One region of the Mesorhizobium sp. B2-3-2 genome, then DNA from elsewhere that is predicted to be linked to it. Evidence: riboswitches for the same ligand, from Rfam matches in the RefSeq annotation. Region 1 holds a riboswitch; each other region holds the start of a gene.
The links. A riboswitch is a leader RNA that binds a small molecule or an ion and turns the genes downstream of it on or off. The one in region 1 is predicted to bind cobalamin.
Positions count from the first base shown of each region.

Region 2: linked by a shared signal. The riboswitch ahead of FJ964_RS27700 (DUF1636 family protein) and the one ahead of FJ964_RS10835 (aromatic ring-hydroxylating dioxygenase subunit alpha) in region 1 are both predicted to bind cobalamin.
Region 3: linked by a shared signal. The riboswitch ahead of FJ964_RS04165 (ABC transporter ATP-binding protein) and the one ahead of FJ964_RS10835 (aromatic ring-hydroxylating dioxygenase subunit alpha) in region 1 are both predicted to bind cobalamin.
Region 4: linked by a shared signal. The riboswitch ahead of FJ964_RS27875 (CbtB domain-containing protein) and the one ahead of FJ964_RS10835 (aromatic ring-hydroxylating dioxygenase subunit alpha) in region 1 are both predicted to bind cobalamin.

Region 1 is NZ_VFWA01000003.1:451,274-458,433, forward strand. It holds gene FJ964_RS10800 (carbohydrate ABC transporter permease) at 1-573, shown strand, start outside; gene FJ964_RS10805 (alpha-glucosidase) at 578-2,242, shown strand; gene ugpC (sn-glycerol-3-phosphate ABC transporter ATP-binding protein UgpC) at 2,268-3,380, shown strand; gene FJ964_RS10815 (DUF680 domain-containing protein) at 3,477-3,713, opposite strand; gene FJ964_RS10820 (DUF680 domain-containing protein) at 3,785-3,991, opposite strand; gene FJ964_RS10825 (DUF680 domain-containing protein) at 4,061-4,267, opposite strand; gene FJ964_RS10830 (DUF680 domain-containing protein) at 4,338-4,535, opposite strand; cobalamin riboswitch at 5,016-5,218, shown strand; gene FJ964_RS10835 (aromatic ring-hydroxylating dioxygenase subunit alpha) at 5,349-6,596, shown strand; gene FJ964_RS10840 (hybrid-cluster NAD(P)-dependent oxidoreductase) at 6,616-7,160, shown strand, end outside.
Region 2 is NZ_VFWA01000019.1:54,278-61,437, reverse strand. It holds gene FJ964_RS27710 (NADH-quinone oxidoreductase subunit A) at 1-23, opposite strand, end outside; gene FJ964_RS27705 (winged helix-turn-helix domain-containing protein) at 355-1,554, shown strand; cobalamin riboswitch at 1,584-1,788, shown strand; gene FJ964_RS27700 (DUF1636 family protein) at 1,826-2,254, shown strand; gene cobW (cobalamin biosynthesis protein CobW) at 2,257-3,312, shown strand; gene cobN (cobaltochelatase subunit CobN) at 3,329-6,751, shown strand; partial or broken gene cobG (precorrin-3B synthase) at 6,748-7,160, shown strand, end outside.
Region 3 is NZ_VFWA01000001.1:846,065-853,224, reverse strand. It holds gene FJ964_RS04180 (sugar phosphate isomerase/epimerase) at 1-495, opposite strand, end outside; gene FJ964_RS04175 (Gfo/Idh/MocA family oxidoreductase) at 498-1,529, opposite strand; gene FJ964_RS04170 (LacI family DNA-binding transcriptional regulator) at 1,710-2,735, shown strand; cobalamin riboswitch at 2,798-3,008, shown strand; gene FJ964_RS04165 (ABC transporter ATP-binding protein) at 3,264-4,052, shown strand; gene FJ964_RS04160 (ABC transporter substrate-binding protein) at 4,099-5,046, shown strand; gene FJ964_RS04155 (iron ABC transporter permease) at 5,088-6,074, shown strand; gene FJ964_RS04150 (MarR family winged helix-turn-helix transcriptional regulator) at 6,204-6,683, shown strand; gene FJ964_RS04145 (HlyD family secretion protein) at 6,680-7,160, shown strand, end outside.
Region 4 is NZ_VFWA01000019.1:89,902-97,061, reverse strand. It holds gene cbiB (adenosylcobinamide-phosphate synthase CbiB) at 1-24, shown strand, start outside; gene cobO (cob(I)yrinic acid a,c-diamide adenosyltransferase) at 21-635, opposite strand; gene cobU (bifunctional adenosylcobinamide kinase/adenosylcobinamide-phosphate guanylyltransferase) at 637-1,152, opposite strand; gene FJ964_RS27880 (CbtA family protein) at 1,145-1,948, opposite strand; gene FJ964_RS27875 (CbtB domain-containing protein) at 1,964-2,143, opposite strand; cobalamin riboswitch at 2,179-2,377, opposite strand; gene FJ964_RS27870 (aromatic ring-hydroxylating dioxygenase subunit alpha) at 2,512-3,681, shown strand; gene FJ964_RS27865 (MFS transporter) at 3,685-4,884, opposite strand; gene FJ964_RS27860 (DUF1624 domain-containing protein) at 5,116-6,120, shown strand; gene FJ964_RS27855 (isoprenylcysteine carboxylmethyltransferase family protein) at 6,117-6,593, shown strand; gene FJ964_RS27850 (MerR family DNA-binding transcriptional regulator) at 6,845-7,160, opposite strand, start outside.

The DNA of each region.
Region 1 (7,160 bases):
GCTCTGGCTTGGATGCGCTTTCCCGGGCGCGCGCTTCTGATCGCGGTCATCATCGGCCTCTTGGTGGTGCCGCTGCAGATGTCGCTGATCCCGCTGTTGAAGCTCTATAACGGCGTCGGCGCCTTCTTCGGCGTGCCCTCCAAGACCTATCTCGGCATCTGGCTGGCGCATACCGGCTTCGGGCTGCCCTTCGCCATCTATCTCTTGCGGAGCTACATTGCCGGCCTGCCGCGCGAGATCATGGAATCGGCGCGCATCGACGGCGCCAGCGATTTCGAGATCTTCGTCAAGATCGTGCTGCCGCTGTCATTTCCCGTGCTGGCGTCCTTCGCCATCTTCCAGTTCCTGTGGGTATGGAACGATCTCCTGGTGGCGATGGTTTTCCTTGGCACGGAGGCGGATCAGATCGTGCTGACCGCCAAGCTCAATGCCTTGCTCGGCTCGCGTGGCGGCGACTGGGAGATCCTGACGACGTCGGCTTTCGTGACCATCATCGTGCCGCTGATCGTGTTCTTCTCTTTGCAGCGCTATTTCGTCCGTGGGCTGCTCGCAGGCTCGGTGAAAGGAGGCTGAAACCATGCAATCCGCTTTGAAAGCCAGTTCGAGGCCCGATCTCGCCGTCGATAGCGACTGGTGGCGAGGTGCCGTGATCTACCAGATCTATCCACGCAGCTATCAGGACTCGAATGGCGACGGCATCGGCGACCTCAAGGGCATCATCGGCAGGCTTGCCTATATCGCCGCGCTCGGCGCGGATGCCATCTGGATCTCGCCCTTCTTCAAATCGCCGATGAAGGATTTCGGCTACGATGTCTCGGATTATTGCGACGTCGACCCGATGTTCGGCACGCTGGCCGATTTCGACGCGCTGACGGCGGAGGCGCACAGGCTGGGGCTGAAGGTGATGATCGACGAGGTGCTGTCGCACACCGCCGACATCCATCCCTGGTTCAGGGAAAGCCGATCGAATCGCAGCAATCCGAAAGCCGACTGGTATGTCTGGGCCGATCCCAGCCCGGACGGCACGCCGCCCAACAACTGGCTGTCGATCTTCGGCGGATCGGCCTGGCAATGGGACACCAGCCGCCAGCAATACTACCTGCACAACTTCCTCGCGGAACAGCCGGACCTCAATTTCCACAACGGTGAAGTCCAGGACGCGCTGCTCGACGTCACCCGCTTCTGGCTGGAGCGCGGTGTCGACGGGTTTCGCCTCGACACGATCAATTTCTACTTCCACAGCCAGGGGCTGGAAAACAACCCGCCGCTGCCGCCGGAACAGCGCAACGACCAGACCGCACCCGCGGTCAATCCCTACAACTACCAGGACCACATCTACGACAAGAGCCGTCCGGAGAACCTCGGCTTCCTCGAACGCTTCCGCGCCCTGCTCGACGAATATCCGGCAACGGCCGCGGTCGGCGAGGTTGGCGATTCACAGCGCGGGCTGGACGTTGTCGCGGCCTATACAGCCGGCGGCAAGCGCGTGCACATGTGCTATTCCTTCGATTTCCTGGCGCCGGAAAAGATCAGCGCCGCGAAGGTCCGTTCGGTGCTGGAGACCTTTGGCAAAGTTGCCAGCGACGGCTGGTCGTGTTGGGCCTTCTCCAATCATGACGTGATGCGCCCGGCTTCGCGCTGGGCCGCCAACGAAGCCGACCCGACCGCCTATCTCAAGGTTATCTCGGCATTGCTGATGTCCTTGCGCGGCTCGGTCTGCATCTATCAGGGCGAGGAATTGGGGCTCGGCGAAGCCGAATTGCGGTTCGAGGATCTGCAAGATCCCTACGGCATCCGCTTCTGGCCGGAATTCAAGGGCCGCGACGGCTGCCGCACGCCGATGGTGTGGGACGGCAACGCCAGGAATGGCGGCTTCTCCCAGGCAAAGCCGTGGCTGCCCGTGCCGGCCAAGCACCTGTCGCAAGCCGTCAATGTGCAGCAAGGCGACGAGCATTCGCTGCTCGAACACTACCGGCGTTTTCTCGGCTTCCGCCGCGCCCATCCGGCGCTGGCCAAGGGCGATATCAGCTTCATCGCAAGCCAGGGCGACACTGTCGCCTTCACGCGCCGCGCGGGCAACGAGCAGATCGTCTGCGTCTTCAACCTGGGATCGGGGCCGGCGGAGGTTGACCTTGGCGGCCGATCGCTGCAACCTTTGCCCGGACACGGATTTTCGGGACAGGCGAGCACCAGCTCCATCCGTCTCGGCGGCTACGGCGCCTGGTTCGGGCGTATCGACTGAATTCTAGGGACCACTGGAGAGAAACATGGCCGATGTCACGCTGAGGCAAGTGAAGAAATCATACGGCAATCTCAATATTCTGCACGGCATCGACCTCGACATCAAATCGGGCGAGTTCATCGTTTTCGTCGGTCCGTCGGGCTGCGGCAAGTCGACATTGCTGCGCTCGATCGCCGGGCTTGAGGAGATCACCTCGGGCGAGCTCAGAATTGCCGGCGAGGTCGTCAACGACGTGCCGCCGTCGAAGCGCGGCATCGCCATGGTGTTTCAGTCCTACGCGCTCTATCCGCATATGACGGTCTACGACAACATGGCGTTCTCGATGAAGATCGGCAAGGAAAGCAAGGCCGAGATCGACAAGCGCGTGCGCCAGGCGGCAGAGATCCTGCAGCTGACCAACTATCTCGACCGCCTGCCCAAGGCGATGTCGGGCGGCCAGCGCCAGCGCGTGGCCATCGGCCGCGCCATCGTGCGCAACCCGAAAGTGTTCCTGTTCGACGAACCGCTGTCGAACCTCGACGCCGCGCTGCGCGTCGCCACCCGCATCGAAATCGCCAAGCTCAAGGAATCGATGCCCAACACCACCATGATCTACGTCACGCACGATCAGGTGGAGGCGATGACGCTGGCCGACCGCATCGTGGTGCTGAAGGAGGGCCATATCGAGCAGGTCGGCACACCGATGGAGCTCTACAAGAAACCCGGCAATCTGTTCGTTGCCCAGTTCATCGGCTCGCCGGCCATGAACATCCTGCCGGCGACCATCGACAAATCAGGCAATCCGACCGTCATCAGTCATGTCGGCGGCCGCAAGGCTACGGTGCCGATCACGACGCCGGCCTCGGCCAAGGGCGCCTCGGTGAGCTTCGGCGTGCGGCCGGAGGACCTGACGATCGCCAGCGGCACGGACTATCTCTTCGAAGGGACGGTGGACTATGTCGAGCAGCTCGGCGAGGTGCAACTCGTCTATGTCGACATCGGCCGCGCCGACCTACCGCTGGTGACCAAGCTGCCGGGCAATGTCGAGGTCAAGCGCGGGGCGACGCTGCGGCTGAGCGCCGACGCCGGAGACCTTCATATCTTCGACGCGGATGGGCGATCCTTCGCGCTGCACGAGACGGAAGCGAAGGCGGCCTGAGAGCAGGCCATGAATTGCATGAATTAATTGCCGGCCACGCAAAAACAGGAGCGGCGAGCAAAGCCCGCCTCTCCTGTTTGATATCAGCTTCGGCTGTTAGTGGCCGAAGAGATTCCGGTCACTGCCCTGAGGGGCGGACTTCTGTACGTCACCCGAGGAATTGAGCAGCTTGTAGACGGGCGAACCGCTGTCGCGGATCGAAGCCGTGTGCGACTTGTCGACCGAGGTGACGGCAGGCTGGTTGGCACCATTGGAGCCGTAATTGTCGCTGGCGGCCAAAGCGCTGCCGGAAACGGCCAGAACGGCGGCGGCGGCAAGGATGATCTTCTTCATTTCAAGTCTCCTGAATTCTCAAATTCCACCGCAGTGGCGGGCTTACCCGCCAGCTGCTGAAGGATCGGCTGTTAGTTGTTGCCGAAGAGGTTACGATCGGCACCCTGAACAGGGGCCTGAGCAGCCGGAGTCGACGTCCTGGTCGAAGCGGTGTACGAGCTGTCGGTCGACGTGGCCGCGGGCTGATTGGCGCCATTGGAGCCATAATTGTCGCTGCCGGCGAAAGCGCCGCCCGAAACAGCCAGAACGGCGGCGGCAGCAAGGATGATCTTCTTCATTTCAAGTCTCCTGAATTTTCGAATTTCGCCAGGACGGCGGAAGGCCCGCCGTCAACTGGAGATCGGCTGTTAGTTGTTGCCGAAGAGGTTGCGGTCGGCACCCTGAACAGGCGCCTGGGTAGACGGCGCGGACTTCTGGACCGAAGCCGTGTGCGCGTTGTCGACCGAGGTGACGGCAGGCTGGTTGGCGCCATTGGAGCCATAGTTGTCGCTGCTGGCGAAAGCACTGCCCGAAACGGCCAGAACGGCGGCGGCAGCAAGAACGATCTTCTTCATTTCAAGTCTCCTGAATTCTCAAATTTCGCCAGGACGGCGGAAAAGCCCGCCGTCAACTGGAGATCGGCTATTAGTTGTTGCCGAAGAGGTTGCGATCGGCGCCCTGGACAGGCGTCTGGGCAGCCGGTTCCGACTTCTTGGTCGAAGCGGTGTACGGGCTGTCGACGGCGGTGGCCGCAGGGGCATTCGAACCATAGTGGTCGCTACCAGCGAAGGCGCTGCCGGAAACAGCCAGAAGGGCGGCGGCAGTGAGAATGATCTTTTTCATTTTTGATACTCCAGTATTTTTCCCGTCCGTCTAGCGGCGTGTCTTGGGAGGAAATCGCGTCGTTCGGACAGCCCCGATGTGGGAAAGCCATACCGCCATTTCCAATCACGAAGTTTTTCCGCGTGGACCAAGTTTCCACCACTTGAAATTGTGCCAGGGCCTTCTACATTCGTTTTTTTCCGTTTACTATCAGATAGTTAGGTAAACTGATCGTGCGATCACCAACTGTGTCGAAGGCGCAGTGTTCACACCGTCCTGCACGCATCGTCAACAGAAACGAACCGTTCGGTTCGATTTTAGAGGGCGCTAATAGTCACTTTTCGAAACCGTTAACCTTTTTTGGCTCCGCCACGAGTTGAATTCCGAGGCGGCGAGCCGAGCCTTTCTGCCCCTTCAACGACGGCCGCACCGTTTCCAATGCGTGTCGCGCGGCATTGATGCGATGTCGTTTTCATGCCGACGACAAGTCGGCGATCATGGTTAGATCCTGCCATCTCGGGTGCCGCCACGTGACGACGAGGCGGAGAATTGGGAAGCCGGTCAGAATCCGGCGCTGCCCCCGCAACGGTGGTGGAGTTCAGGTCGCGACGGGAGACCACTGGGCAAAGGCCTGGGAAGGTGTCGCGACAGTCCGCAAGGACAGCTCCAGAGCCCGGAAACCAGCCTGAGATGTTGGACTCGACTGATCGCGGCGGGCGGTCAAGAGGCGGATGGTGCATGTCCGGCGCAAGCCGGCGCGCGGCTTGATCCTTCCTCTCTCCCCTCCGTTCAGTCCTTCAATGCGAGGACAGGACTTCAATGCGAGGACAGGACATGGATGCGCGCAACGACATGCTGAAACGGCTGCAAGGCCGCAGGGACGGCTTCTCACTCGAGCAGCCCTTCTATACCGACGCCGAATACTTCAAGCTCGATATGGAGCTGATCTGGTACCGCGACTGGCTGTTCATCGGTCATGATTGCGAACTGCCCAGGCCCGGCAGCTTCATCACCGTGCAGATCGGCGACTATCCTGTGGTGCTGGTGCGCGACCAGAAGGGCAACATCAACGCCTTCCACAATTCTTGCCGCCATCGCGGCAGCCGCGTCTGCAACACCGACAAGGGCACGGCGGCGAAGCTCGTCTGCCCCTACCATCAGTGGACCTACGAACTGGACGGCAGGCTGCTGTTCGCCAGGCAGATGGCCGAGGGTTTCGACAAGAGCCAGTTCGGCCTGAAGCCGGTCGCCTGCGAAAGCGTCGGCGGCTACATCTTCATTTGCCTCGCCGACGAGCCGGCGGATTTCGTGCCGATGCGGACGATGATCGAACCCTATTTGCTGCCGCATCGGCTGCGCGAAGCAAAGGTCGCCTTCGAGAGCACCATCGTCGAGAAGGGCAATTGGAAGCTGGTCTGGGAAAACAACCGCGAATGCTATCATTGCGCCGGCAACCATCCGGAGCTCTGCAAGACCTTTCCTGAGGCGCCGACCGTGACCGGCGTGCAAGGCGCCGACAGCGACCCGGAGATGCTGGCTCACTGGGCCAAATGCGAGGCCGCCGGCCTGCCGAGCAGATTCCGCATCGACCCGGCCGGGCAATACCGTGCCACCCGCGCGCCGCTGCTGCGCGATGCCGTCAGTTACACGATGACGGGAAAACGCGCGGTCAAGAAGAACCTGTCCGACAGCGTTGCCACCGACCGCATCGGCTCGTTGCTGCTCTATCACTATCCTACGACCTGGAACCACATCCTCGGCGACCACGCCGTCACCTTCCGGGTGCTGCCGATCAGCGCCACCGAGACCGCGGTGACGACCAAATGGCTGGTTCACAAGGACGCGGTCGAGGGTGTCGACTACGATCTCGCCGAGCTCACCCATGTCTGGACCGAGACCAACGACCAAGACCGCCGCATCGTCGAGGAAAACGCCTTCGGCATCCTGTCGCCGGCCTATGAACCCGGCCCCTATTCCGAACTGCACGAAGGCGGCGTCATCCAGTTCGTGGACTGGTACGCGCGTTTCATCGGTCCGCGCCTCGCCGAAGGCGGCCGGCCGGCCCTGCGCAGCGTTGCTTGAGAGGTGAGGGATGAATGCGATGACGGATCTCGGCCTCTATCGCCATCTCGATCAGATGACGCCCTGGAACGACAGGCTCCAGGTGCTGGAAGTGATCGGCGTGAGCGATGAGGCGCCTGATGTAAAGACCTTCACCTTCCGCTCCGATAACCAGACCTGGTTCCGCTACAAGCCGGGCCAGTTCGTGACGCTGGAACTGCCGATAGCGGATGGGCCGCTGATGCGCACCTACACGCTGTCGTCTTCGCCCTCGCGGCCGTTCTCGATCGCGGTGACGGTGAAGGCGCAGGCCGGCAGCACCGGCACGCGCTGGATGTTCGACCATTTGAGGCCCGGTTCGCACGTCAAGGCCTATGGGCCGGCCGGAGACTTTTCGCTGCACAGCCACCCGGCAGCCAAATATCTGTTCATCTCGGCCGGCTCCGGCGTGACGCCGATGATGTCTATGCTGCGCTGGCTGAACGACTGCGCGCCATGGACCGATGTCGGCTTCGTCAATTGCGCGCGCCGGCCCGAAGAGATCATCTTCCGCAAGGAACTGGAATTGCTCGGCAGCCGCATGCC
Region 2 (7,160 bases), on a different contig from region 1:
TACGAACTGAGAAGTGCGTTCATGCTGCGGCTTTCCGTTGGCGCCAATCCATTTTGATTACAGCACCAGACCCTATTGCGGAAGCGTGACAGTTTAACCGCTGAACCGTTTTAAGGGGCCTTTGCTGCAACGCGGCGAGGGTTAGCGCAGGGCTTCCGGCGAAGCAAGTCAAACCTTGTTCAAAACACCGGCCTGGACGGCATAAGGGAAGAAACTGGTCCGATCCGCTCCTGTTTGATTTCCTTCTCTTTTCACTCCACTTTTCTCTCCTGACAGAGTTGCCGCCAAAACCCTGCTAGCATCGCTGGAATCACTGTCCGAACGACGTTCAACAAGCCTCAGAGTCGCATCCGAATGAAGGAAAAGATCTCGCTCGCCATGGCCCGGCGCATCGCGCTCGCCGCCCAAGGGTTCACTGATCCCCGCCCCGCCGGCACGCCCGACCGACGCCACTTCGCCCGTGTGCTCTCGCGTACCGGCCTGCTGCAGATCGATTCCGTCAGCGCTGTGGTGCGCGCTCATTATATGCCGCTCTATTCGCGCCTTGGCCCCTACCCGTTCACCTTGCTCGACAACGCCGCCGTCACGCGCAAGCGCACGGTGTTCGAGTACTGGGCCCACGAGGCCTCGTTCCTGCCGGTCGAGACCTATCCGTTGATGCGTTGGCGCATGCAGCGCGCCGAGCGCGGCGATGAAATGTACCTGGGACTGGCCAAATGGGGGCGCGAGCACGCCGCCTATATAGAAGAGATCTACCGCGAGGTCGCGGAGCGCGGTCCGATAGCTGCGTCCGCGCTCGAAGGCCAGAAAGGATCCGGCGGCTGGTGGGGCTGGAGCCACGCCAAGCATGCCTTCGAATGGCTGTTCTGGGCAGGACGCATCACCACCGCACACCGCCGTGGCTTCGAACGCTTCTATGATCTGCCCGAGCGCGTGCTGCCGCAGGCAATCCTCGATCTGCCGGTGCCATCAGCGGAGGACGCGCATCGGGAATTGCTGCGGATCTCCGCCCGCGCCCATGGCGTCGCGACAGCAAGCGACCTGCGCGACTATTTCCGCCTGTCGCCGGCCGACATGAAGGGCCGGCTGGAGGAACTGGTTGAAACAGGCGAGTTGGTGCCGGTGCGTGTCGAGGGTTGGAACAAACCGGCTTACCTCCACAAGGAGGCCCGCATTCCCCGCAGGATCGAGGCCCGGGCCCTGCTGGCGCCGTTCGATCCGGTCGTCTTCGAGCGCTCGCGCACGGAGCGGCTGTTCGATTTCCACTACCGCATAGAAATCTACACCCCTGCCGAAAAGCGGCAATACGGCTATTACGTCCTGCCCTTCCTGCTCGGCGACAGGATCGTCGCGCGCGTCGACCTCAAGGCCGACCGGCCGGCCGGCGTGCTACGCGTCCACGCGGCCTATGCCGAGCCCAGCGCGCCGCCTGAAACCGCCGCGCAACTCTTCCAGGAATTGGCGCAGATGCAGGGCTGGCTCGGCCTCGAACGGATTGAGGTTACGCCCGCCGGCGACCTTGGGCAGCCGCTCGCCGACATTGCCGTGTCGTAGACGCGCGTTGACACCGCCGCCTGCAAGAGCCTAAATCCCATCCAGACGGTCTCCTCTCGGCAAAGGGAGGAGCCAAGAGGGAATGCGGTGCGAAATCTCGATTTCAAATCCGCGGCTGTCCCCGCAACTGTAAGCGACGAGCCAAGGCCGAAAACCACTGGGACGGTCCCGGGAAGGCGGCACGAAGGCGATGACCCGCGAGCCAGGAGACCTGCCGTCTGAGACATAAGAATCCGATCGCCCGGCGGGTTTTCCGGGCAAGGAGCCCGATTTGGAACGCGACAGCAGTTTCCCGGCTGAAACAGCGGACATTTTGTCTGGCGAAAGCGACGCCCTGGCCGGCGTCACTGTTATCGTCTGCGCTTCCTGCCGCGACGAGACCGGTTCCGACGCCCATCCCCGCGCCGGCGAAGCTTTGGCTCAAGACACGCGCCAAGCCGCCTCGGCCGAAAACATCCGCGTCCGCACCGTCGAATGCCTCGGCAACTGCAAGCGCCGCCTCAGTGCGGCGATCCTTCGCGACGGCTGCTGGAGTTATGTCTTCGGCGACCTGAACATCGCCAGCGGCGCCGACCTCGTCACCGGCGCGAAACTCTTCGCCACTTCGACCGACGGCCTTATCCCCTGGCGTGGCCGGCCCGATTCCCTCAAGCGCGGCCTCGTGGCCCGCATTCCACCCCTTGACCTGTTGAAGGACTGACCATGACCGCCGCAGTTTCCGCCGCCACTCTCTCCCGCGTCCCCTGTACCGTCGTCACCGGCTTCCTGGGTGCCGGCAAAACCACGCTGGTCCGCCACCTCCTGGAAAACGCGGGCGGCGGCAAGCGTATCGCCATCATCGTCAACGAATTCGGCGACATCGGCATCGACGGCGAGATCCTCAAGGGCTGCGGCATCGACACCTGCCCGGAGGAAAACATCGTCGAACTGGCCAATGGCTGCATCTGCTGCACCGTCGCCGACGATTTCGTCCCGGCGCTCGACCAGATCCTGTCGCTGACGCCGAAGGTCGACCACATCCTGATCGAAACCTCAGGCCTGGCTTTGCCGAAGCCGCTGGTCCAGGCCTTCCAGTGGCCGACGGTGAAGAGCCGCGTGACGGTCGACGGTGTGATCGCCGTGGTCGACGGTCCGGCATTGGCGGAGGGGCGCGTCGCCAACGACATGGACGCCCTGCGGGCGCAGCGCGCCGAGGATGAGAGCCTCGATCATGACGACCCGGTCGAGGAGGTGTTCGAGGATCAGATCGCCTGCGCCGACCTCATCATCCTGTCGAAGAGCGACCTGATGGATGCCGCAGGTTCGGCTCGCGCCAACGCCATCATTGGCGAACACTCCGCTCGCGCCGTGAAGGTCGTGCCGACGGCTCATGGCAAGGTCGACCCGTCCGTGCTGCTCGGGCTGGGCCTCGCCGTCGAGGACGACATCGAGAACCGCAAGTCCCATCATGACGGCGCCTTCGACCACGAGCATGACGACTTCGACACGTTCATCGTCGACATCCCCTCGATCGCCAACCCGGACGACCTGGCAAAGCGCGTCGCGACCGCCGCCGAACAGGAAAACGTGCTGAGGGTGAAAGGCTTCGTCGAGGTCGGCGGCAAGCCGATGCGGCTTTTGCTGCAGGCCGTCGGTCCGCGCGTCAATCATTACTACGACCGCGCCTGGACGGCTGACGACGACCGCCGCTCGCGCCTGGTCGTCATCGGTCTCAAGGGGCTGAACCGCCCGGCGATCGAGCATATCCTCGCCGGCTGACGCAACACCGATCGCGATGCACATCCTCGCCACCACATCCGCCTCGCTCGACGATCTCGCCGAGCCGGTCGATCTGCGGCAGACGCCGGCGGACATGGTGGCGCTGTCCTTCACCGACAGCGACCTTGCCGGACTGGCGGCGGCCTGGAAAGGCGACGCCGATCGGCTGCCCACGATGCGGCTGGCCGCGCTACGCGACCTGCGACACCCCATGTCCGTCGACCTCTGGATCGACAGCGTCGCCCGTCACGCCAAAGTCATCCTGGTGCGTATTCTCGGCGGTTACGAGTGGTGGCGCTACGGCTGCGACCAGTTGGCCGTGGTTGCCCGCGAGCGCGGCATAAAGCTGGCGCTGCTGCCCGGCGAGAGCCATGACGAGGATATCAGGCTGATCGAAGCCTCGACGCTGCCGCGCGAGGAACTGGACGGGCTGCTCAATTATTTCCGCGAGGGCGGCCCGGCCAATATGAGCGCGCTGGTGCGCAGGCTGGCGCGGTTGGCGGGATCGGATGCGGCGGTGGCCGAGCCCGTCAACGTGCCGAAGGCGGGTTACTACGAGCCGGGTCGCGGCGTCGTCCCCCTCCCGCTCGAGGGAGGGGTTCGGGCGCCACCCGGCCCTGCGGATCACCCTCCCCTCGAGGGGGAGGGAAAGGTCGTGCCCGTCCTCTTCTACCGCTCAATGCTGCTCGCCGCCGATGTCGCGCCCATCGACGCACTTTTCGAAGCCTTGCGGCAGGGCGGCATGCTCCCGGTGCCGATCTTCGTCTCCAGCCTGAAGGACCCGGAATCCCTGGCGTTTGTCGAGACCGCGATTGCCCAGCTCAAGCCCGCCGCCATCGTCACGGCGACCGCCTTCGCTTCCGGCGCCGAACCCGGCGTCGAAACCCTGTTCGACCGCGCCGGCGTGCCGGTCTTCCAGGTGATCGTCGCCACCACCCGCCGCGACGTCTGGGAAACGAACCAGCGCGGGCTGGCGCCAGCCGACCTTGCCATGCATGTCGTGCTGCCCGAACTCGACGGCCGCATCCTCGCCGGCGCCATTTCGTTCAAGGGCGAAAGCGAGACCGACCTGGCGCTCGGCCACCGCGCCTTTGCCAACCGGCCGGAGGCCGATCGCGTCGAACAGGTGGCGGACCGGGTCGCGGCCTTCATCAGGCTTCGGGAAACGCCGCGCGCCGAGCGCAAATTGGCGATCCTGATTCCGGATTATCCAAGCGCTCCCGGTCGCACCGGCTATGCCGTCGGACTGGATGTGCCGTCCAGCGTGCTGGCGATGCTGCACGACCTCAAGGGACAGGGCTATGCGGTTGAAGGGATTCCGCAATCGCCGCGTGCGTTGCTGGATGCGCTGGAGCGCAGCAAGGCCGGGCTAGGCCTGGACGACTATCTCGACTTGTCGAAACACCTACCGGCTGCGGTACTTGCCGCAGTTGAAGCGGCGTGGGGCAAGCCGAAAGGCGAGACAGGTTTGCGCGAGGCGCCCCCCTCGCGCCAACCTTCGCTATCAAGCAAAAAGCGCTTCCCCTTCCGCACCGCAACCTTCGGCAACATCACCGTGGCCCTCGCCCCGGATCGCGGCCGCTCGGCCGACCGCCGCGCCGACTATCACGACCCGACGCTGCCGCCGCGCCATGCGTTGCTCGCCTTCGGCCTGTGGTTGCGCAAATCGCTCGGCGTCCATGCGCTCATCCATGTTGGCGCGCATGGCACGCTGGAATGGCTGCCGGGCAAGACGGTTGCGCTTTCGCAAAGCTGCTTCCCCGAGATCGTCACCGGTCCCCTGCCCGTCATCTATCCCTTTATCGTCTCCAACCCCGGCGAGGCGGCGCAGGCGAAGCGGCGGATCGCCGCCGTCACGCTCGGCCATCTGCCGCCGCCGCTGACCGGTGCCGGATTGGACGAGAACCAGCACAGGCTCGAACGGCTGGTCGATGAATACGCCCAGGCCGACGGGCTCGACCGCCGCCGCCGCGACCGTCTGGCCAGGCTGATCGTCGAAACCGCGCAGACGACGGGCCTCGCCGCGGAGGCCGGCGTTGCCCGCACCGACGCGCCGGACGAGGCCCTGCGCCGCATCGATGCCTGGCTCTGCGACCTCAAGGATTTCGCCATCAAGGACGGACTGCATGTCTACGGCCGCTCGCCCGAGGACGAGACCGACCTTATACGCCGGCAAAGCGCCGAGACTGAAAAGGCCGCCCTTCTCGACGCGCTCGACGGCCGTCATGTCACGGCGGGCCCGGCCGGCGCGCCCGCGCGCGGCCGCTCCGACGTTCTGCCCACCGGCCGCAACCTGTTCACGTCGGACCCGCGCGCCATGCCGACGCCGACCGCTTATGAGATCGGCAAGGCCGCCGCCGAGGAAGTGGTGCGCGCCTATATGCAATCGCATGGCGACTGGCCGCGCTCGCTGGTGACGGACCTCTGGGGATCGGCGTCTTTGCGCACCGGCGGCGAGGAGATCGCTCAGGGGCTTTCGCTGATGGGCTGCCGGCCGCAATGGGACACTGCCACCGGCCGCGTCACCGGCATCGAGGTGTTGCCGCCGGCCAGCCTCGGCCGTCCCCGCGTCGACGTCACCTGGCGCATATCGGGCCTGTTCCGCGACATGTTCCCGACCCAGATCGCGCTGATCGATGCCGCTGCCAACGCCGTTGCCGCCCGCGACGAAGAGGATTGGGAAAATCCGCTCGCCGCAAGGACCCGCGCCGAGGGCAAGATCAGTCCGCGCATCTTCGGCACCTCGCCCGGCACCTATGGCGCCGGCGTCGAGGAAATCCTGTCGAGCGGCGACTGGGTGGCGCGCGAGGAAATCGGCCGCGCCTATCTCGATGCCACATCGCATGCCTATGGCGGCGCTGGCGGTGAAGGGATCGCCGCGCCCGGCGCTTTCGAGAATCGCATCGCCGAAGCCGATCTTCTCGTCCACACCGGCGACGACCCCGGCCGCGACATTCTCGAAGGCTCCGCCGATGTCGCCTTTATCGGCGGCTTTTCGGCCGCTCTTGCGGCGCTTGGCAGGAATGCCGACGTCATAGTGCTCGACACCACGGATCCGCGGAGGCCGAAGCCGCGTTCGCTCAGCGAGGCCGTGACGCGCGTCGTGCGCGCCCGCGCCGTCAATGCCCGCTTCATAGCGGGCCAGATGCGTCACGGCCCGCGCGGCGCCTCGGAATTCGCCGAAACGGTCGACCGGCTGGTAGGCTTCGCCGAAACCACGCAGGCCATACCGGGTACGCTGCTGGAGGCCGTGCACGATGCCTATCTCGGCGATGCGGACGTCCGCGCCTTCATCCTGCGCGAAAACCCGGCCGCCGCGAAGGTCATCGCCGAACGCCTCCTGTCGGCGCGCCGGCGGGGCCTGTGGCATCCCTTGCGCAATTCGATCGACGACGACCTCGCGGCACTGATTGCCGAAGCCCAAGGAGTGGCGGCATGAACGCCTACTCGCGCCGTGGCGCCTGCCCGGCCCTTTCGGCGCCGATGCAGACCGGCGACGGCCTGCTGGTACGGCTCAACCCGGTCGCCGGAGGCCCATCTTCTGGCGGATTGTCGCCGAAACTTCTGATCGGGCTGGCAGAATCCGCCCTGCGGCACGGCAACGGCATCATGGAAGTGACAGCGCGCGGCAGCTTGCAAATACGCGGATTGACTGCGGAAAGTGCCACCCTGCTGGCGAAGGAAGTCGATGCGCTGGGCATTGTGGTCCGCACTGGCGTACCAGTGGAGAGCGGACCACTGGCCGGCATTGATCCGCAGGAGATCGTCGATCCTCGCCCTTTGGCGGAGCGGATCCGGGTGGCGACCGACGAAGCCGGGCTGGCGCAACGGCTGGGGCCGAAGGTTTC
Region 3 (7,160 bases), on a different contig from region 1:
GTCCGGATTATGGGCGATGTTCCAGTCGCCGGCGGCCCAGTTGCCATCCATGGCGCAATTCTCGAAGGCGATGCGCACGCCCTTGTCGGCCGCGCGCCTGGCCAATTCTCCCCAGACTTCGCGGTAGCGCGGCAGGCTGTCTGTCAGCGGCTTGCCGCGGATGCGGCCGGTAAAACCGCTGACCAGATTGGTGCCGAACAGATGCGCGCTGTCGATCACCGTTTCCCAAGCCTTGAGCACGCCGCGGTCGGTGTCGCCGCTCTCGAGTGGATTGCCGAACACGCCGATCGAGCTGACGCTGACATCGGCATCGCCGATGGCGTCGCGGATTTCGCCGGCGAGCCGCCCCAGATCCTTGCCGCCCAGCGTCTGCCAGAAGAAGGGCTGGACGCTCTCGAAACCGAGCGGCAGGATCTGCCTGATATAGGCGGCCGGATCTTCGAGATTGGCCCGCACCATGGTGCCGATCCTGATGTCGAGAAGCGGGTTCGGCATGGTCATCCTTCCTGCCTGGGGATTTCGATCCGGCGCCCGGTCTCGGCGCTTTCGATCGCCGCGAAAACCATGGCCAGGCTCTTGATGTTGTCGGCGCCGCGCGTCTCCGGCTCGGTGCCGGTTTCCACGGCGCGGACGAAATCCTCTATGACGCCGAGATGCCCGCCGATGCGGTCGGCAGGGTCGAGCGGCGGCACCGCTACCGGCACGACCTTGTCGAGCAGGCCTTCGCGTTCCGGCAGCACGGCTTCGGCCTTCAAGTCGTCATGACCATCCCAGGTCAGGCTGCCGCGTTCGCCGACGATGCGCCAACTGCCTTCCCAACTGGTGCGGAAGCCGTCGGCGCACCAGCTGCCGCGATAGGTGAACATCTTGCCTTGGCCGAGTTCGAAGGTGGCGCTTGCCGATGATCCCTGCCTGTACCAGGAATTGGCCGGCTCCCATTCCCGGCAATACACTTCGGTCGGTTCGCCATCGACCATGTAGCGGGCGGCGTCGAACGTATGGATCGCCATGTCGAGCAGCAGCACGTGGCGCATGTCTTCGCGGAACCCCCCGAAATGCGGCGCAACGAAAAAATCGGCGTGGATGCTGGTCGCAGCGCCGATGGCGCCGGAATCGAGGAAGCGCCGGATGCGCCTGACATTGGCGACATACCGGCGGTTCTGCACGACGGCATGAACACGCCGGGCGCGCTGGGCCGCGCCGATGATGGCGCGCGCATTGTCCGGGCTGTCTGCGAGAGGCTTTTCCGTCAAAAGATGACAACGATGGGCGAAGGCGGAGTTGGCGACGTCGCGGCGGGCGGCGGGCACGACCACGTCGAACACTGCATCGGGTCTGGTCTGGTCGAGAATGGCGTCGAGATCGGTCCCGATCGCGACCCCGGCGAGGTCATATTCGCGGGCCCGCTGGCGCGCCCTGTCGGCGTCGAGGTCGACGAGGCCGACGATCCTGACGGCAGGGGATTGGCGGGCGGCCTCGAGCCAGGTTTTGCTCATGGCTCCGCACCCGACCAGGACGACGTGCATCATCCAGCGCTCCTCCGGCCAACCCCTCCTGGCTGGCACCACGGTAGTCCGTAAATGACTTCCGTAAACGTTTACGATGACACACCCGATGGCGTATATTGTCAATCGGATTTGTACCGTCGGTTCTGAAACGCCTTGGCCGCACGACCGGCTGGTGCTAGCCAGAAGCAGGAGGGGGAGGTCTTGGCATCCAGCATTCACGATCTTGCACGGCATCTGAATATTTCGATCGGCACGGTCTCGCGCGCGCTTAACGGGCGCGCCGACGTCAATGCCGAGACGCGCCAGCGCGTGCTAGACGCGGCGCGGCAACTCAACTATTCGCCGAACCAGTCGGGCAGGAACCTTCGTCGTGGCACCACGCATGCCGTGGCCTTCATGCTCCAGCCGCATCCGGGCGACCAGGAATATGGCGAGCCGTTTTTCATCCCGTTTTTGAGTGGGCTGCAAGCGGCACTGGCCGAACATGGGCTCGACCTGATCATCGTCATGGGCGCGCCGGGCGACTATCAGCAGGAGCGCCTGCGCCGTGTCGTCGAGACACGTCGTGCCGATGCCGTCGTGCTGGCCTGGACGCGGCGCGAGGACGATCGCATCGACTATCTGAGCAAGGCAGGCTTTCCCTTCGCGACGCTCGGCCGAAGCCGGTCCGGCGACGACAACTATCCTTCTCTGGACCTGGATTTCGAGAAGGCGGGCGCCGATGCAGTCGACCGACTGGTCGCGCGCGGCCACCGCCGCATCGCCGCCATCCGGCCGTCGCTTGACCTGAATTTCGGTTATCTGTTTTTGGAGGGCTATGGCAAGGCGCTGCGGCGGCACGGCATCGAAGTCGATCCCGCCCTGATTGTGGATGGTTTCATCAACGAAGCCGGTGGCTACGCGGTGACACCGCAAGTCATGCGGTCGAAGGATCCGCCGACCGCGATCATCTTCAACAACGACTCGATGGCGCTCGGCGGCTGCAAAGCGCTCGCCGAAATGGGGATCAAGCCCGGCCATGATGTCGCGGTGATCGTCATCGTCGACACGCCGCTCTGCCGTTATTTCTCGCCGGCGCTGACCGGCTTTCGTCCGAGCCTGGATCCGATGGGGCGGCGGCTTGGCGAAATCCTGCTCGCCTCGCTCCCGGCTTTCGCCGGCGCGAAAGGGCCAGAGATCATTCGCGAGGTCTGGCCGCTGGAACTGGTGGCACGCGATAGTGATTGACCATGCGAATGTATTGTTATAACAGAACATACATCGACCTTGCCTTGACGCTGCCTGCATCCTAGGCTGCGACTCGTGATGGTCCCCGCGCCGCAAGGCGAGGGGTGAAAAGGGAACATGGTGAGGCCCACCTTTCGGGTCGAAGCCATGGCTGCCCCCGCAACTGTAAGCGGCGAGCAAAATCCGAAAAAGCCACTGGCCGGCAAGGCTGGGAAGGCAGGATGGCGCAACGACCCGCGAGCCAGGAGACCTGCCATCTGCATGAGTTGACCGGACGGGGTGTGCCGGGAGGAGACGCGGGTTCGGTCTTGTCGACCGGTTCAAGCCAGCTTCCTTCCGTCGCCATTTTTGAAAGTGACGGAAGTTGGACGGCGCCATCGATCGCATTCACTGCATTCCCATGCATCGCATCGTCGTGTGCACGCTTTGCCGCGATATCGCCACCGAGGTGAATTCAGGCCAGCGTCCGGCAGGACTGGCAGGCAAGACGCTGGCCCGTATTCCGGCAGGCCCTGCAAGGAATTGCCCATGACCGCGCCGCTTCTCGAGGCCCGCGATCTGGCCGCGGCGGCGGATGGCCTGCATCTGGTGCATCCGGTCAGCCTTTCGGTGGCGGCGGGCGACCGTCTCGCCATCATCGGTCCCAACGGCGCCGGCAAGACGACATTGCTGCGCATGCTGTCGGGCATGCTGCGGCCGAGTTCGGGCGAAGTGAAGCTCACCGCGCGCCGGCTCGACAGGATTTCGACCGCCGAGCGGGCGCTGCACATCGCCGTCGTCGGCCAGACCGATCAACCCGATCCACGACTGGCGGTCATCGATTATGTCGAGCTCGGCCGGGTTCCGCATGCCGGCCGCAGGCACAGGAGCGAGGAACGCGACATTGTCGTCGAGGCGCTGCGCCGGACCGGGCTGTTGCCGCTGCTTGGCCGCACCATCGGCTCGCTGTCGGGCGGCGAGCGCCAGCGCGCCCAGCTTGCCCGCGCCATCGCGCAGGAGCCGAAGATCCTATTCCTCGACGAGCCGACCAACCATCTCGACCCGCGGGCGCGCAGCGAGTTGCTCGAACTGGTGGCAGGCCTCGGCATGACCGTGATCGCGGTGCTGCACGATCTGGCGCTGGTGACGCCTTTCGCCACCAGGGTCGCGGTGATGAGCCATGGCCGCTTGCATGTGCTGGCGCCGCCACGCGAAGCACTCACCCAGCAGCTGATCCGCGAGATCTTCGGTGTCGACGTCTTTAGGTTCCGCCACCCGACGGAGGACCGCGAGCTGACGGTGTTCGAGGTTCCGAACCGTGCCGCGCCATCTTCGTGATCGAAGCCATTTCCGGCAGATCCTGTTCAACAAAGGAGCAACATCCGTGAAACGCCTTGCCGTGTCTCTTGCCTTCTCCCTGCTGGCCTCTACGGCCTTCGCCTTTCCGGTGACGGTCGACAACTGCGGCAAGCCGCTGACGTTCGACGCGCCCCCGAAGCGTGCCGTCATTCACGATCTCAACATGGCCGAGATGGCCTTCGCCCTGAAGCTGCAGCCGTCGATCGTCGGCCTGACCGGCATCACCGGATGGTACAACGTCGGCCCCGAATTCAAGGCCGAGCAAGGCTCGATCCCGGAACTGGCGCCCAAATATCCGACGCTGGAAAACCTGGTCGCTGTCGAGCCCGACTTCTTCTTCGCCGGCTGGTACTACGGCATGAAGCCGGGCGGCGAGGTGACGCCCGATACGCTGGCGCAGCACGGCATCAAGACCCTGGTGCTGACGGAAAGCTGCGTCCATCTCGACAAGAACCGGCCTGCCGCGTCGATGGAGCTGCTCTATGGCGATGTCGAGAAGCTGGGCAAGATCTTCGGCAAGGAGGCCGAGGCGGATAAGCTCGTCTCCGGCTGGAAGGCGCAGCTCGCCGAAATCACGGCCAAGGTCGGCGACCGCAGGGGAACGCGCGTGTTCCTCTATGATTCCGGCGAGGACAAGCCGTTCACATCAGGCAAGTTCGCCATTCCCAACGCCATGATTTCCGCGGCCGGCGGCGACAACATCATGGCCGACATGAATACCAGTTGGGGCAACACGGATTGGGAGACGGTGGCCTCGCGCAATCCGCAATTCCTCATCCTGCTCGACTATCAGGATGGCGGCGGCTACCGGAAGCTGCTCGATTTCCTGAAAGCGCATCCGGCAATGAAGGAGACGGACGCTGTCAAGAACGAACGCTTCGTGGCGCTTCGCTATGCCGAACTGACACCCGGGCCGGCCAACATCGAAGCGATCGGCAAGATCGCCAGGGCGATGCATCCGGAAGCTTTTTGACCGGGAACATGACCTTGCGGCACAAGGCATTCCTATTGGCCATGACGGCGGCCGCGTTGGCAATCGCCGCGCTCGCGCTGCTGTCGATCGCCTATGGCTCGACGATGATCCCGCTGGGCGACGTCGTTGCAGCGCTTGGCCATGCGATCGGATTGAAGGGACATGACGTGTCCGGCCCGGTCGGCAGGATCGTCGTGGACCTCAGGCTGCCGCGCACCATCCTGGCCATCTGTGTCGGCGGCGGCCTGGGCGTGGTCGGCGCGCTGTTGCAGACGGTGACGCGCAACGATCTTGCCGATCCGTTCCTGTTCGGCCTCTCGTCGGGAGCCGCCGCCGGCGCTGTCTCCGTCATCACCGTCTTCGGCGACAGTTTCGGGATCTGGACGCTACCGGTCGCCGCATTCACCGGCGGTATTCTGGCTGCGTGCGTTGTGCTCTTGCTGGTTGCGCGGGTGGGGGGACAAGGCCCCGAACGGCTGATCCTCGCCGGGCTTGCGGTCTCCTTCATGTTCACCGCATTGACCAATTACCTGGTCTTTGCCGGTGACCAGCGCGCCGCCCATTCGGTGCTGTTCTGGACGATGGGCGGGCTCGGCCTGGCCCGGTGGGACAATATCTGGCTGGGGGCGCTTGGGGCCGGCACGATTGCGGCGTACGGGCTGTGGAATCATCGCCGGCTGGACGCTTTCCTGGCCGGCGAAAATGCCGCCGAAAGTCTTGGCGTGCCGGTGGCGCGAATGCGACGGACGACGTTTCTGGTGGCCGCGTTTTCGACCGCGATCCTGGTTTCGGTGGCCGGCGTCATCGGCTTCGTCGGCCTCATGATCCCGCATCTGTCGCGGCCGCTGGCCGGCGCGCTGCATCTGCGCCTGATCGTAAGTTGCGCGCTGTTCGGGGCGGTGCTGTTGCTCGCTAGCGACCTTCTGGCGCGCACATTGCTGCCGCCGCAGGAACTGCCGATCGGCATCATCACCAGCTCGCTCGGGGCTTTCTTCGTCGTCACCACGCTGATCCGCAACCGCTTGTGATGGGTGTCGCGGCAACCGAAACTCATCGGACGCGGCCATGATTGTGCTGCACGGCTGCCATGCACGTTTGCCGGCTTCTGGAACAATGCCGGGCTTGAATAGTAAGCACGCTTATTATATATCCCACTCATGGTTTCCGAAGGCATAGACAGATTGGGATTTTTGATCCACGACGTGCAGCGGCTGATGCGAAAGCGCTTCGAAGCGCGCGCCAGCGGCCTTGGCCTGTCCTCGGCGCAATGGCGCCTGATGGTTCGCGTCGCCAAGGAAGCGGGCGTCTCGCAGGCGCGGCTTGCCGAACTGCTCGAAATCGAGCCGATCAGCGTCTCACGGCTGGTCGACCGGATGGAGGAGGGCGGCTGGATAGAGCGCCGCTCCGACGCCGCCGACCGCCGCGTGCGCATGATCTTCCCAACCCCCAAGGCAAGCGCCGCCTATGCGGAGGTCAAGAGCCTCGCCGGCGAAGTCTATGAGGAGTCGCTGACCGGCGTTTCGCCGGACGATCGCCGCGTCCTGATCACGGCATTGGATGCGATGGCACAGAATCTCGCGGATGGCGATTCACCGTCCTGCGACAAGGTCAAGAATACGGAAGGCGCAGCAGCATGAACGCGGTAGCCAAGGTCGACGAAAACGCCGCCAAAGTGGAAATGGAAGCGCCGCAGCAGCCGGCCGCGGCCCCTGTTACAATGGCTCCTCCGGTGGAGCCGGCGCCGGCGCCAAAGAAGAAGCGCCGTCTCGGCCGCTTCTTGTTGATGTTCGCCCTGCCGGCGGCTCTGGTCATCGGTGGCGGCTATGTCTGGGTCACTGGGGGGCGCTACCAGGAGACGGAGAACGCCAACCTGCAGCAGGCCAAGGTATCGATCGCCTCGGATACGGCGGGCCGCATCGTTCAGGTCGCGATCTCGGACAATCAGAGGGTGAAGCAAGGCGATCTTCTCTTCGCCATCGACCCCGAGCCTTACCGGATCGCGCTTGCGCAGGCCGACGCGGCGGTGGCCGCCGCGCGGCTCAACGTCGAGCAGCTGCGCGCCGCCTACAGCCAGGCCATGGCACAGGAGAAATCCGCCAGCAGCGAAGTTGCCT
Region 4 (7,160 bases), on a different contig from region 1:
CTGCTCGCGATTCTGGCGTTCTAGAACTCTATCCCTTGCTGCGCCTTCACACCCGCCGAGAAATGATGCTTGGTCACGCCCATCTCGGTAACGAGATCGGCGGCTTCGACCAGCGCCGGCTTGGCGTTGCGACCGGTGACGACGACATGCAGGCCTTCGCGACGCGCCTTCAGCGCCGCAACCACTCTGTCGAGATCGAGATAATCGTAGCGCAGCGCGATATTCAGCTCATCCAGCACCAGCAGGCTGATCGACGGATCGGCCATCAGCTCAAGCACCTTGCTCCATGCGGCTTCGGCCGCGGCGATGTCGCGCTTCAAATCCTGCGTCTCCCAGGTGAAACCCTCACCCATCGCGTGCCAGACGACGCGGTCGCCAAAGGCGGCGAAGGCGTCCTTCTCGCCGGTGTGCCACTTGCCCTTGATGAACTGTACGACGCCGACCCGCTTGCCATAGCCGAGCATTCTGAGCGCAAGACCAAAGGCGGCTGTCGTCTTGCCTTTGCCCGGGCCGGTATTGACGATCAGCAGCCCCTTCTCGATCGTCTTGGCCGCCACCTCGGCATCCTGCACCGCCTTGCGCTTGGCCATCTTGGCGCGGTGGCGCTCTTCGTTCTTTTCGTCGATATCGGTCATCTCATTTCACCTTGAGCGGCAGCCCCGCCACCATCAGCAGCACAGTATCGGCGACTGCGGCGACCTGCTGGTTGAGCCGGCCTGCGGCATCGCGAAAGCGGCGCGCCAGTGCATTGTCCGGCACGATGCCTTGGCCGACCTCGTTTGAGACCACGAACCATGGCCCGCGCGCCCGCGACAGCACGTCCGCCAGCCGCCGGCATTCCAGCTCGAGGTCATGTTCGGCCAGCATATGGTTGGTCAGCCACAGCGTCAGGCAGTCGACCAGAACCGGCTGATTATCAGGCAACGCCTCCAGCGCGCCGGCGAGATCGACCGGCGCGTCGATGGTCGTCCAGCCTTCGCCGCGCCGCGAGCGGTGCAGCGCGATGCGTTCGCGCATCTCCTCATCATAAGCTTGCGCGGTGGCGATATAGGCCCATGGCGAGGGCAGCGCCGTCATGAGCGTTTCGGCATGCGCGCTTTTGCCGGAGCGCGCACCGCCGATAATGAAGGTCAGCTTACCGCGATCACGCAAAGCTGTCGCGCAGGCTGGTCGCGGTGCCGGTGAAGCGTCCGCGCACCACGCCGACGACGGCGCCGAGCACCACCCAGAACACCAGATTGGTCACCGTCACCGCCACCACGAACTGGTGATGCAGCCCCTCCGGGATCGCCGTCTCGTAGCTGTCGGGCTGCGGCGCGCCGACAATATGCGGCGCCACCATCAAGGCCACGGCGAGGATCGCCAGCGGCAGCGACTTGCGGAAGGCGATCAGGCCAAGGCCGGTCGCCGTTGCCGCCACCGTTGCCCACCACCAGATCTGGCGTTGGGTGAGGTCGGCCGCGGGCATGGCCGGCAGTTCCGGCGGCAGGCCAAGGCCCGGCGCCAGCGTGAACACGGCAAAGCCAGCCAGGCCCCAGAACACGCCCTGGCGCCAGTTGCCGATGCCGCCGGCGAATTCGGAGACCGCGACCAGGATCAGCGCGAAGCCGATGCCGGTGACGATATTGGCAAGCACGCTGAAAGCGAAACGTTCGAAACCGTCGGCCGGCGCCCAGCCTTCGTCTTCCGCCGCCGGAGCGGCTGCTTCCGCAGGCGCGGGCGCGGCCGTGCTCATGGCATTTCCCGCCGGGGCGGCGGAGCTCATGGCGTTGGTGTCCGTTGCAGCCGGCGCGGCATGGTCGTGGTGATGGCCGCCGCCGGCCTGTTCGTAGACTTCCGCCTTCAGGATCAGCGGCACGGTGGCATAGGCCTGCATGCAGGCGAGAACGACGCCGGCCACGAGCCCTGCGATCGCCGCGATGAACACGACGTTGCGAAACAGGTTCATGATGTCAGATCCCTATCAGTGGCAGGGAAACGCCATCGAATGACGATAGTCGTGCGCGGCATTGTGGACCGCATCGATATGCGAGAAGCCGACGAAGCCCATCACGAAAAGGCCCAGGAATCCAGCGAGAGCGAGCTGCATCAAGCGGGACTGCGAGGAAACGGAGGCGCCGAGCGAGACGGAAGCGGTATTCATGTCTTGTCCTTTCGCCCTCCACCCGAGGGCATCGAAGTCAGTTTCCTGTCGCCGGCAGGTCTCCTGGCTCGCGGATCAGCGCCCTTCCCCACCTTCCCGAAGAAAAAATCTTCAGTGGCATATGGAGAGGACTACCGCACACAGTTGCGGGGGCAGCCACGGCATTGGGCAGAAAATCTGCCCGCACCGCATTCCCTCTTGGCTCCAATCGGAACCGACGACGAGTGTGACTATAGGGAAAATCGCAGCATCCGGCAAACCAAATTCCGACGACGACAAGCGCTTTAGCGCCGTCCGGCCGCCTGCTCCGCTGCAATTGACAATTTCCGTGGCCGGGTGTCGGCTGCCATCCTCACAGGAGGCCAGCCATGCAGCCCGTCCAGAGCCAGCACGCCCCCTATAACGGCCTCACCCGGGCCGAGCCGACATTGCCGTCCTCGGCCTATTGGGATGCAGCTGCCTACCAGCGCGACCTCGACGCCATCTGGTACAGGAACTGGCTGCTCGTCTGCCGTGAAGCTGATCTCGCCCAACCGCTGGCTTTCCGCACCTTCCGTGTCGGCACTCAGGAGATCGTCGTGCTGCGCGACGACACCGGCGAACTGCGCGCCTTCCACAACACCTGCCGGCATCGCGGCTCGCAGCTTTGCCAGGAAAGTGCTGGCCGGTTGAAGGCGCGGCTGATCACCTGCCCCTATCACGCATGGTCCTATTCGCTGCGCGGCGATCTCGTACGCGTGCCGTCGAAAATGCTGCCCGACGGTTTCGACAAGGCGGACCATCCGCTCTATCGCGTCGCGCTGTCGGTCTGGCGCGGCTTCGTCTTCGTCAATCTCGCGGAAGATGCCGCCGGCTCGGCGCACTCATCCTTCGACCCGGCCTCCGGCGATCTCGGCAACTGGCCGCTGGAATCGCTGGCATCAGGCCATGTGCTGCGCAAGGTAATGAACTGCAACTGGAAGATATTCTGGGAAAACTTCAACGAATGCCTGCACTGCCCGGGCGTCCACAAGGACCTGTCGCGACTGGTGCCGATCTATGGCCGCGGCCTGATGGGCCGGCACGACGATCCCGAATGGGTCCGCCACGCTGACAATGACGCGCCGGAGTTTTCCGGCGGGCTGCGGGCGGGTGCCGAAACATGGTCGCGTGACGGTCAGGCTCATGGGCCGGTCTTTTCGGGCCTGACACCGGCCGAGCGCGCCGCCGGCCAGACCTATGCCACCAGCCTGCCCTCGATGTTCATCGTCGGCCACGTCGACTATGTAAGGTCCGTTCGGCTGGTGCCGCTTGGCCCCGAACAGACCGAGTTGACCGCCGAATGGCTGTTCGCGCCCGACGCGCTCGCCGCCACCGACATCGACAATATCGTCGGTTTCGGCACCCAGGTGCTGGAGGAGGATGCCGCGATCTGCGAGGTCAACCAGAAAGGGCTGCGCTCTATGCGCCACAAGGCCGGCGTGCTGATGCCGGAGGAATACGACCTTCACCGCTTCCACGACTGGGTACGCGAACGGCACGCTGCGCTTGTGCCGTAAGCTTCACAGCGACTTCGGCAGATAACGCCAGTTGACATAGCCGCAGACCGCCGCAAGCAGGCCGAGCGTGACGAAAACCGAGCCGAGGCCGAAAAAGGCCAGCACCACCGAATAGACCAGCGGCGGCGTCAGTTCGGAAAAATCGAGATAGGTGCGGTAGACCGCAGCCATCTGCGCGCGCTCGTAAGAGCGCACCGAGCGCATGAAGGCGGTCGAGCCCAGCGCGTCGAGCGCAATGGTGAAGAAGGCGCCGCACAGCAGGAAGGCGCCGGTGATGAGCGGCGCGCTTTCGCCGACGGCACCCGCCGCCAGCAGCATCGCCGACATGGCGAAATAGGCAAATGTCATGGTCCTGCGGCCACCGAAGCGCTTGCCCGCCTTGCCCCAGAAAATCGCCATGAACAAAAGCGCGTTGCCCGCCGAAACCAGAATGCCGCCGGCCAGTTCGCCCTCACCGGTGATGACCATGAACAGCGGTCCGTAGACGAAGAAGGTCGTCCAGAAGCAGGAGCGGCCGAAGGCAATCAGCCAGGCCAGCCTCAGCCTCGGCTGCGCGACGAAGCGGCCGATATTGGCGAGCGGATTGACCGGGCGCGTCTTGCCCGGCCGGATCGAGGGATTGTCGCCGAGCCGGTAGGTCCAGAACAGTGCCAGCAGGGCCAAGGCGAATACGGCGACCGCGCCATGCGCGGCATAGATGCCGAAGCGCGTGTAGAGAAAGATGCCGAGCGTCGGCCCACCCGTCCAGGCAAACATCGACCACGCCATGCGCAGCGATTCGGCCTGCATGAAATCGGTCTTGCGGATGTGGTCCATGATGTAAAGGTTGAGCGTGATCGACAGCGCGCTGGCGCCCATGACACGGCATAGCATGCCGGCCAATTGCCCGGCGAGCGTATGCGTAACGAAGAACAACGAGCCGATCGCCAGCAGGCAGGCGCCCGCCGTGTAGACCCAACGCCGGGCGAAGCGCTGGATCAGCATCGGCATGAACAAGGTCACCGACAGGCCGAGCATCGCCACGATGGTGTAGAGGATCGAGACGATCTGCTCGTTGTGGAGGATCTCGTAGGCCTGGATCGGGATGACGCTCGACACCGTGGCGCGAGCGAAGGATTCGACCGCGTAGAGCGAGGCGAAGGTGCGGGCATCCGCGGCCTTGAGGGCCGGTAGCCAGATCGGATGGCGCACATGCGTGGACATTGCTTCCCCAAAGCAGAATCACCGGCCAAATCTGCGGCCATCATTTCGTGGCCGGTAACAGGAAACCGACGTGCCCCGGTTAAAACGAAGCCGGTCAAAGGCTTTCCCGTGCTGGCCTAAAGAGGTGCCTGACGCAGCGCCGGCTGACCGTCCGTATCGAAGCTCACGGCCTTCTTTTGTCCGGCGTAACCGTGATAGTCCTCGTGCGGGGCTGAATCAGATCGCGAGACCATGAGCATCCAGACGCCGACCATGCCCGCCGCGGAGTTGCCGAAGACCAAGCGCATCGTCGCCATCGACATGCTGCGCGGCATCGCGCTGATCGCCATGGCGAGCTACCATTTCACCTGGGACCTGGAATTCTTCGGCTACACCGATCCCGGCCTGACCGCCTTCGGCTGGTGGAAGTTCTATGCTCGCTGCATCGCCTCGACCTTCCTGTTCCTGGTCGGCGTCAGCCTGTATCTCGCCCATGGCAAAGAGATCCGCTGGAACGGCTTCTGGAGACGCTTTGCCATGGTCGCCGGGGCGGCGATCGCCATTTCGGTCGCCACCCGTATCGCCACGCCGGACGGGTGGATCTTCTTTGGCATCCTGCACCAGATCGCGCTGGCGAGCCTGCTTGGGCTGGCATTCCTGCGTCTGCCGGCGCTGCTCACACTGCTGATCGCCGCGGCGGTCATCGCCATTCCCTTCTATTTTCGGCTGGAATCGTTCGATCACCCCTTGCTGTGGTGGGTCGGCCTTTCCGCGGTCAACCCACATTCCAACGACTATGTCCCGTTGTTCCCGTGGTTCGGTGCGGTGCTTGTGGGCCTCGGAGCGACCAAGCTCGCCTCCGGCTTCGGCGCCTTGGCGCGCCTGGCGGATGTGGCGCCCGGGCGCTGGTCCTACCCGCTGGTCTTCATCGGCCGGCATAGCCTGGCCTTCTACCTGATCCATCAGCCGCTGCTGATCGGCAGTGTCTGGTTGTTCTCGCAAGTAATGCCGGCCAAGGTCGAAACCCCGCAGGTGAACTTTCTAAAGACCTGCCAGATCTCGTGCGAACAGCAGCGCGACAGCAAGTTCTGTTCGAGCTATTGTGGGTGCATGCTGGACACGCTGGAGGACGAGGCCACGCTTGATCGGCTCTACAAGGACGACCAGACCGCCGAATGGAGAGCGCATCTGGCGGATCTCGCCGGCACCTGCACGGCCCAGACCGACAGCAAGATGACGGAGGAAGGTGTCGAATGACCGAGACCCCGCCCAAACCTGGGCTGATACCATGGCCGCCGCTGATCTACATCGCCGCCATCGGCATCAGCATCGCGCTCGGCCTGCTCTTTCCCCTGCCCTGGATCGGCGACCTTCTGGGCGACCTCCTCTACGCGGCCGGCTGGGTGGCGCTGTTCGGCGTCGCCGCACTGTGGTTCACCGCCATCCGCACCATGACGCGGGCCAAGACCACGCTCAACCCCAACGCCGTGCCGGACCATCTCGTCACCTCGGGTCCATTCGGCGTCAGCCGCAACCCGATGTACCTCGCCAACACGCTGCTGTTGATCGGCGTTGCCTTCATCTCCGGGATCGTCTGGTTCCTGCCGTTCGCCTTCATCGCCGCCTTCGTCACGCAGAAGGTCGCGGTGGAAAAGGAAGAAAAGATGCTGGCGGCAAAGTTCGGCAAGAAATACCGCGACTATGCCAAACGAGTGCGGCGCTGGATTTGAGCATCTGAATACCGGCTGCCAGAGCCATATCGGGAAGATGGACAGTTTCCGATTTGTGGCGGAGATCAACAAATTGTCGACGTCGGCGCCGTCCCTCACCTGCCGACCGGCATCCTCTCCCGTATAGTGACGGGGAGAGGAGCGCTGTCATCGGCGGTTTCGCCAATCGCCAATGTTGCAGGAAGGAGGCCGAGGTTACGGCCAGCCCCCTTCTCCGGTCATTATACGGAGAGAAGTGCCCGGGAAGGCCGCTACGTGTTCACGCCCAGCTCGACCAGCCGCTCGACGCAGGATTCCTCGGCCTGATCGAGTTCGGCCAATGTCTCCTCGAGGTCGCGACGCTTTTGCCTCAGATCCTCGCGCTTTTCCTCGATGCGCTTGATCATCAGCTTCAGCTGGCCGACCTCGCCGGGCGGCTCCTTGTACATCTGGATGATTTCGCGGATCTCGTTGATCGAGAAGCCGAGCCGTTTTCCGCGCATGATCTGCCGGATCAGGTGTCGGTCGGATGGACGAAACAGCCGCGTGCGGCCCCGCCGCACCGGCTGCACCAGCCCCTCGTCCTCG